Regions from separate parts of the Kribbella sp. NPDC051952 genome, predicted to be linked through region 1. Evidence: riboswitches for the same ligand, from Rfam matches in the RefSeq annotation. Region 1 holds a riboswitch; the other holds the start of a gene.
The links. Region 1 has a riboswitch for ZMP and ZTP ahead of folP (dihydropteroate synthase). Riboswitches for the same ligand answer to the same signal wherever they lie in the genome.

Region 1 (3,387 bases):
GCGCCGCACTCGCCGTTGACGTCGTACGCCGGAATCCCTACGCCCGGGTTCTACAGCGATGCGGCGATCCAGAAGCTGAAGTCTAAGGGCGTGCCCGCCTCCAAGCTGCTGCTCGGGGTCGGGTTCTACGGCCGGGGCTGGACCGGTGTCACGCAGTCCGCGCCGGGTGGGACCGCGACCGGTGCGGCGCCGGGGAAATACGAGGCCGGGATCGAGGACTACAAGCTGATCTCGACCCGTTGCCCGTCCACCGGAACGGTCGGAGGTACGGCGTACGCGTTCTGCAACGGGGAGTGGTGGGGGTATGACACGCCCGACACGATCCGCGGGAAGATGTCGTACGCGAACGATCAGGGACTCGGTGGCGCCTTCTTCTGGGAGCTTTCCGGCGACACCGGTGACGGCACCTTGATCACCGCGGTGAAGTCCGTCGGCTGATCCTTTCGAGACCGCCGGCCGCGCCCGCCGCCCCGGGCCCGGTCGGCCCTTGTCCGTTCTCGGACAGGTCGCATATGTGCCAGCCCGGGGTGCGGGGAATCCCTTGACTTAGTTCGCGCCGTAAACCGTACTTATGGCTGGCTCGGGCGTCGGATTGGGAGGGGCTCGCCATGGAGAGGTCGTCGGATTCGTCATTGGTCATCGGCGTGGCCACGTCCACGGCCGAACGCGTCCACTTGGCGCGGCTGCTGGGTGGTGCCGAGGCACTCCTGCTGGTGTCGAGTGCCGATCAGGCCCGCGCGTTCCTTGAGCTCACCGGAGTGGCGCCGGCGATCAGCCCGGCTGTCTTGGCGCCGGCCGTGCTGCCTACTAGTGAGCAGCCTGCTCAGATCAAGGCTGTGCCCGAACCGGCGGTGGAGCTGTACCTGGACGTCGATCGCCGGGTGGTCCGCTGGAAGGACCGCGAAGTATCACTGACCCGGCTCGAACACGACTTCCTGCACTGCCTGGTGGAAGAGCCCGGCCGCGTCTGGACCTACCAGCGTCTGCACCACGCCGTCTGGGGCAACGAGCACCTCGGCCACGGCTCCCACATCCACTCGGTCGTCAAACGCCTCCGCCAAAAACTCTCCAACCTGGGCGCCACCGTCACCATCCACGCCGTCCGAGGCGTAGGTTTCCACCTCCTCCCCACCACTTAAGGCATCTGGGGAACCGGAGCGTCGCCTTCGCCGCTGTGGGAGCTGTTGCATCCGGCCCAACTCGGCCAGCAAGCGGTGAGGCAAAGTTCCAATCCACACCCCAAACATGCACCTGTCCCCGCCCCTGCCCAGGGATAAGGTGCGGACTGGACCGTGACTGGCGCGTGAGGTGGGTTACCACCGGGGAGCGGTCTCGTCTGGATGACGTGTGCCGTGCGCCTGGGCTTCTGGATCTACCCGGGAGGCCCGGCATGAACCGTCCGCGGTTGGTGGGAATCGTCAATATCACCAGGGATTCGTTCTCGGACGGGGGCAGATACCTGGCTGCCGGTGACGCGATCGCGCACGCGCACGAGTTGGTCGACGCGGGCGCCGACCTGGTGGAGCTCGGGCCGGCGTCGAGTCATCCGGAAGCGGAGAAGGTGTCGCCGGGGGAGGAGATCGAACGGCTGGCCCGGGTGATCGACGGGTTGCACGAGATCCTCTGGGGTGTGGACTCCTATCACCCGGAGACGCATCGGTACGCGGCCGCGCGCGGAGCGTCGTACCTGAACGACATCCAGGGCTTCCCGGATCCACGCCGGTACGACGAATTGGCGGCGCTCGACTGTCAGCTGGTGGTGATGCACTCGGTGCAGCGGCGTGGACCGGCGACGAAGGTGCGGACAGACGCGCAGGGGATCTGGTCCCGCATCGAGGACTTTTTCGACGAGCGGATCGAGGCACTCGAGAAGGCAGGTATCACCCGCGACCGCCTGATCCTCGACCCCGGCCTGGGCTACTTCCTCGGGAGTACGCCGGAACCGTCCCTGATCGTGCTGCGTGAGATCGCGAGACTGAAGGCCCGGTACGAGTTGCCGGTGCTCGTCTCGCCGTCACGGAAGTCGTTCCTGCGCGCGATCACCGGCACCAGAGTCGCGGACATCGGACCGGCGACCCTGGCGGCGGAGTTGCATGCGGCCGCCCAAGGCGTCGACTACATCCGGACCCACGATCCTGCCGCGCTCTCCGACGGGCTGGTCGTGGCCGATGTACTGCGAACCGGCCCCCACCCCGAGGGGTGAGGGCCGGCTCGTCACTCAACGAACTACTTGATGGACTTCAAGGCGAAGTTCTCGGTGACCGGGGAGCCGGCTACCAGTTTGGTGCTGCGGGTCTGGGGCTTGTAGCCGTCCTTCGCGGCGATCAAGGTGAGCGGGTTGTTGCGACGGTCCAGCCAGTAGGCGTACTTGCCGTCCTTGTCGGTGATGAAGGTGTACGACTGCGCCCACGAGTCCACCTCGACGATCGCGCCCGGGAGCGGTGCGGTGACGCCGGTCGAGCTGACGCTCGTGACGGTGCCCTGCAGCTTGCTCCACGTGCTCGGCGGGGTGACAGTCATCGTCACGCCGACCGGTGCGACCGTGTAGGGGGTGTTCTCGCCGATCGTGACCGCCCCGCTGTACACACCGGGCTGGTCGACGTTCGCGGTGAGCGTGACCTTGACCGTCGTCGACTGTCCCGGGGCCAGCGTGGCCTCGGTCTTGTCGAGCGACATCCAGCTCACGTCCGCCGAGGACTCGGAGCAGTCCTCGAGACCCGGCAGGGCCTCGCTGTCCGCCGTGGCGGTGAAGCCACCGGACGAACCACCCACCTTGTAGAAGCCGCAGGCCGCGCCACCGCGGTACCGCGGCAGGTTGGCGTTCGGCAGTGCGGTCCAGCTGTCCGACGACGGGTCGTACGAGAACCCGGCGTTGGTGACGGCACCGGCCTGGACCCCGCCGACCACGAGCAGCTTGCCACCGGCAACGGCGTACGACGCCGCCCAGTGGTCGGCCGGAGCGTCGGCGACCGCGGTCCAGGAGTCTGCTCCCGGGTCGTAGACGTAGGCCGACTTCAGCGAGTTCACACCGTCGTTACCACCGGCGCAGTACACCTTGCCGTCGATGGCACCGCAGGACGCGAACGCGACCGACTGCGGGTAGTTCGCCAGCGTCTCCCAGGCGTTGGTGCCCGGGTCGTACCGGACCACCGTGTTGCTCATCGGCGTGCAGCCCGCCGTCGTGCAGCCACCGACGGCGTACAGCTTGCCGTCCGCGACAGCCTGACCGGCCGCGGCCCGCGGCGCCGGGTTGTTCGCCACCGCGGTCCAGGCGTTGGCAGCCGGGTCGTAGGACCAGGTCGCCGCGTCCGGACCGGAGTCACCCCAGCCGGAGCTGGCGATGATCTTGCCACCCACGACGCCGACGGTGATGGCGTTGCGAGCACC
Region 2 (3,387 bases), on a different contig from region 1:
CGTGAACTTCTTCACCCAGGACAGGGCGCTCGGTGACGCTCTGCGCCCGTACGCCGACCTCGCCGACGACCCCGGTCTGCACCGGATCGGAGCGGTCGCGGGGTCGGCGGAGGCGCTGTCCCAGGCCCTCCCGGCGAACCAGAATCCGCCGGTCCTGCGCACCCACGACCGCTACGGGAACCGGATCGACGAGGTCGAGTTCCACCCGTCGTGGCACTGGCTGATGGAGCGGGCGGTCGGGTTCGGGCTGCAGGCGGCGCCGTGGACGAGCGACCAGCCGTCGCCGCACCTGACCCGGGCGGCCGGCTTCTACGTCTGGTCGCAGGTCGAGCCGGGCCACGCGTGCCCGATCTCGATGACGTACGCCGCCGTACCCGCGCTCAGGGCGGATGAGCGGTTGGCCAAGGAGTGGATCCCGCAACTCGCGTCCAAGGAGTACGACGTACGACGCCTGCCTGCCGCGGAGAAGACCGGGGTCCTCGCCGGGATGGGGATGACCGAGAAGCAGGGCGGGTCGGATGTCCGGGCGAACCTGACCACGGCCACGCCCACCGGTGGCGACGGTGAATACCAGCTCAACGGTCACAAATGGTTCTGCTCGGCGCCGCAGGTCGACGTCTTCCTCGTACTGGCGCAGGCGCCGGACGGACTGAGTTGCTTCGTCGTGCCGCGGGTGCTTGCTGACGGCAACCGGAACGCGTTCGCACTGCAGCGGTTGAAGGACAAGCTCGGGAATCGTTCCAACGCCTCGAGTGAGGTCGAGTTCCACGGGACCATCGGCTACCGATTGGGTGACGAGGGCGCCGGCGTCCGCACGATCATCGAGATGGTTGCCGCGACGCGATTGGACTGCGTGCTGGGGTCCGCGGCGCTTCAACGTCGTGCGTTGGTCGAGGCGCTTTGGCACACCCGCCACCGCTCCGCGTTCGGTGGATTACTGGCCGACAAGCCGGCCATGCAGAACGTGCTCGCGGACCTCGCCCTGGAGAGCGAGGCGGCCACGGCCCTCGCCATGCGCCTCGCCGCAGCCGTCGACAGCCCGCTCCCCGAGGCCGCGGCCTTCCGCCGCATCGGGCTTCCGTTGGCGAAGTTCTGGGTCTGTAAGCGGACTCCGTTCATGGCTGCCGAGGCGCTCGAGTGTCTGGGTGGGAACGGTTTCGTGGAGGAGTCCGGGATGCCGCTGCTCTTCCGGGAGTCGCCGTTGAACTCCATCTGGGAAGGCTCGGGGAACGTCAACGCATTGGACGTTCTCCGGGCGCTCCGGCGACCGGAGTCGTTGGAGGCCTGGCTGCTCGAGGTTGGCGCGGCGCGTGGTGCCGACGATCGGCTCGACACCGCGGTGAACGACGTACTGCAAGCGCTTGCAGACGTCGAAGGGGCCGAAGCGGGAGCCCGTCGGCTGGCGGCCCGGATGGGCTTGTGCGTGCAGGCATCGCTGCTCGTGCGGCACTCGACACCGGAGGTGGCCGACGCGTTCGTGGCGTCCCGGTTGGCCGGGGATTGGGGCGGTGTCTTCGGCACCCTCCCGCGGACCACACCGTTCCAGACGATCCTCGACCGCACGATAGGGTGAGGCGTCGCGACTGGCGCGCTGAGGTGGAGAACCACCGGGGAGCGAAATCCGTCGGCACCGTGCGCCTGGGTGCCTTCGACCCACTGCAACCGCAGGAGAGACAACGATGACTCAGACCTTCGACGCAGCCGCCGCGTCGGCCGCGTACCGCAACGCGCTCGAGGTGATCGGCGCGGTGGAGCCCACCATCGCCGGCGCGATCAAGGCCGAACTGGCCGACCAGCGGTCCTCGCTGAAGCTGATCGCGAGCGAGAACTACGCCTCCCCCGCCACCCTGCTCACGATGGGCAACTGGCTCTCGGACAAGTACGCCGAGGGCACCATCGGCCACCGCTTCTACGCCGGCTGCCAGAACGTCGACACCGTCGAGCAGACCGCTGCGGATCACGCGCGGGCACTCTTCGACGCGCCGCACGCCTACGTCCAGCCGCACTCCGGCATCGACGCGAACCTGGTCGCCTTCTGGGCGATCCTGGCCCAGCGGATCGAGTCCCCGGCGCTGGCCGAGGCGGGCGCCAAGCACGTCAACGACCTGTCCGACGAGGACTGGACCAAGCTCCGCAAGGCGCTCGGCGACCAGAAGATGCTCGGCATGTCGCTCGATGCCGGCGGTCACCTGACCCACGGCTTCCGGCCGAACATCTCCGGCAAGATGTTCAACCAGCACTCGTACGGCACCGACCCGGAGACCGGGCTGCTCGACTACGACGAGGTCGCCCGGAAGGCGCGCGAGTTCAAGCCACTCATCCTGATCGCGGGCTACTCGGCGTACCCGCGGAAGGTGAACTTCGCCAAGATGCGCGAGATCGCCGACGAGGTCGGCGCGACGCTGATGGTCGACATGGCCCACTTCGCCGGCCTGGTCGCGGGCAAGGTGTTCAGCGGCGACTTCGACCCGGTCCCGCACGCGCACGTCACCACGACCACCACGCACAAGTCGCTCCGCGGCCCGCGCGGCGGCATGGTGCTCTGCCAGCCCGAGTACGCCGATTCCGTCGACCGCGGGTGCCCGATGGTCCTGGGTGGCCCGCTCAGCCAGACGATGGCCGCGAAGGCGGTCGCACTGGCCGAGGCCCGGCAGCCGTCGTTCCAGGAGTACGCGCAGGCGGTCGCGGACAACGCGGTCGTGCTGGCCGAGGGTCTGATGAAGCGCGGCGTGAAGCTCGTGACGGACGGCACCGAGAACCACCTGGTCCTGCTCGACGTCTCGTCGTACGGGATCACCGGCCGGCAGGCCGAGTCCGCTCTGCTCGACGCGGGCATCGTGACGAACCGGAACGCTGTACCGCGCGACCCGAACGGCGCCTGGTACACCTCGGGCGTCCGGATCGGTACGCCGGCGCTGACCACGCGCGGCTTCGGCGCCGACGAGTTCGACCGGGTGGCCGAGCTCATCGTCGACGTGATCTCCTCCACCACGCCGACCACGACGTCCGCCGGTGCTCCGTCGAAGGCGAAGTACGTCCTCGCCGACGGTGTCGCGGACAAGACCCGCGCCGCCTCGGCCGAGTTGCTCGACAAGCACCCGCTGTACCCGGGCCTCGAGCTCAGCTGACCCGAACGACAGCGCCCGCTCCCCCCTCCGGGAGCGGGCGCTGTCGTGTTCACGCGTCCTGCTGGACTCCCATCAGAACCTCCGGCGACGCCTTCTTCGCGCGCCGCGGCATCAGCAGCGCGGCCAGTACGGCGCCGACGACCGCGATGCCCGCTGACACCCACATGGTGGTGTTGAGGCTTGTCAGGAACGCATCGCGTACGTCGTTCAGCAATTCACCCGACCCGGTCTTCGCAGCGACCGCGAGCCCGCCGCCGAC

Region 2: linked by a shared signal. The riboswitch ahead of AB0L70_RS37145 (glycine hydroxymethyltransferase) and the one ahead of folP (dihydropteroate synthase) in region 1 are both predicted to bind ZMP and ZTP.

What each region holds. Positions count from the first base shown of each region.
Region 1 is NZ_JBFAXQ010000004.1:120,533-123,919, forward strand. Features, by position in the region: gene AB0L70_RS09900 (glycoside hydrolase family 18 protein) at 1-438, shown strand, start outside; gene AB0L70_RS09905 (winged helix-turn-helix domain-containing protein) at 609-1,139, shown strand; ZMP/ZTP riboswitch at 1,283-1,371, shown strand; gene folP (dihydropteroate synthase) at 1,391-2,203, shown strand; gene AB0L70_RS09915 (S8 family serine peptidase) at 2,227-3,387, opposite strand, start outside.
Region 2 is NZ_JBFAXQ010000034.1:4,470-7,856, forward strand. Features, by position in the region: gene AB0L70_RS37140 (acyl-CoA dehydrogenase family protein) at 1-1,573, shown strand, start outside; ZMP/ZTP riboswitch at 1,570-1,651, shown strand; gene AB0L70_RS37145 (glycine hydroxymethyltransferase) at 1,680-3,128, shown strand; gene AB0L70_RS37150 (DHA2 family efflux MFS transporter permease subunit) at 3,178-3,387, opposite strand, start outside.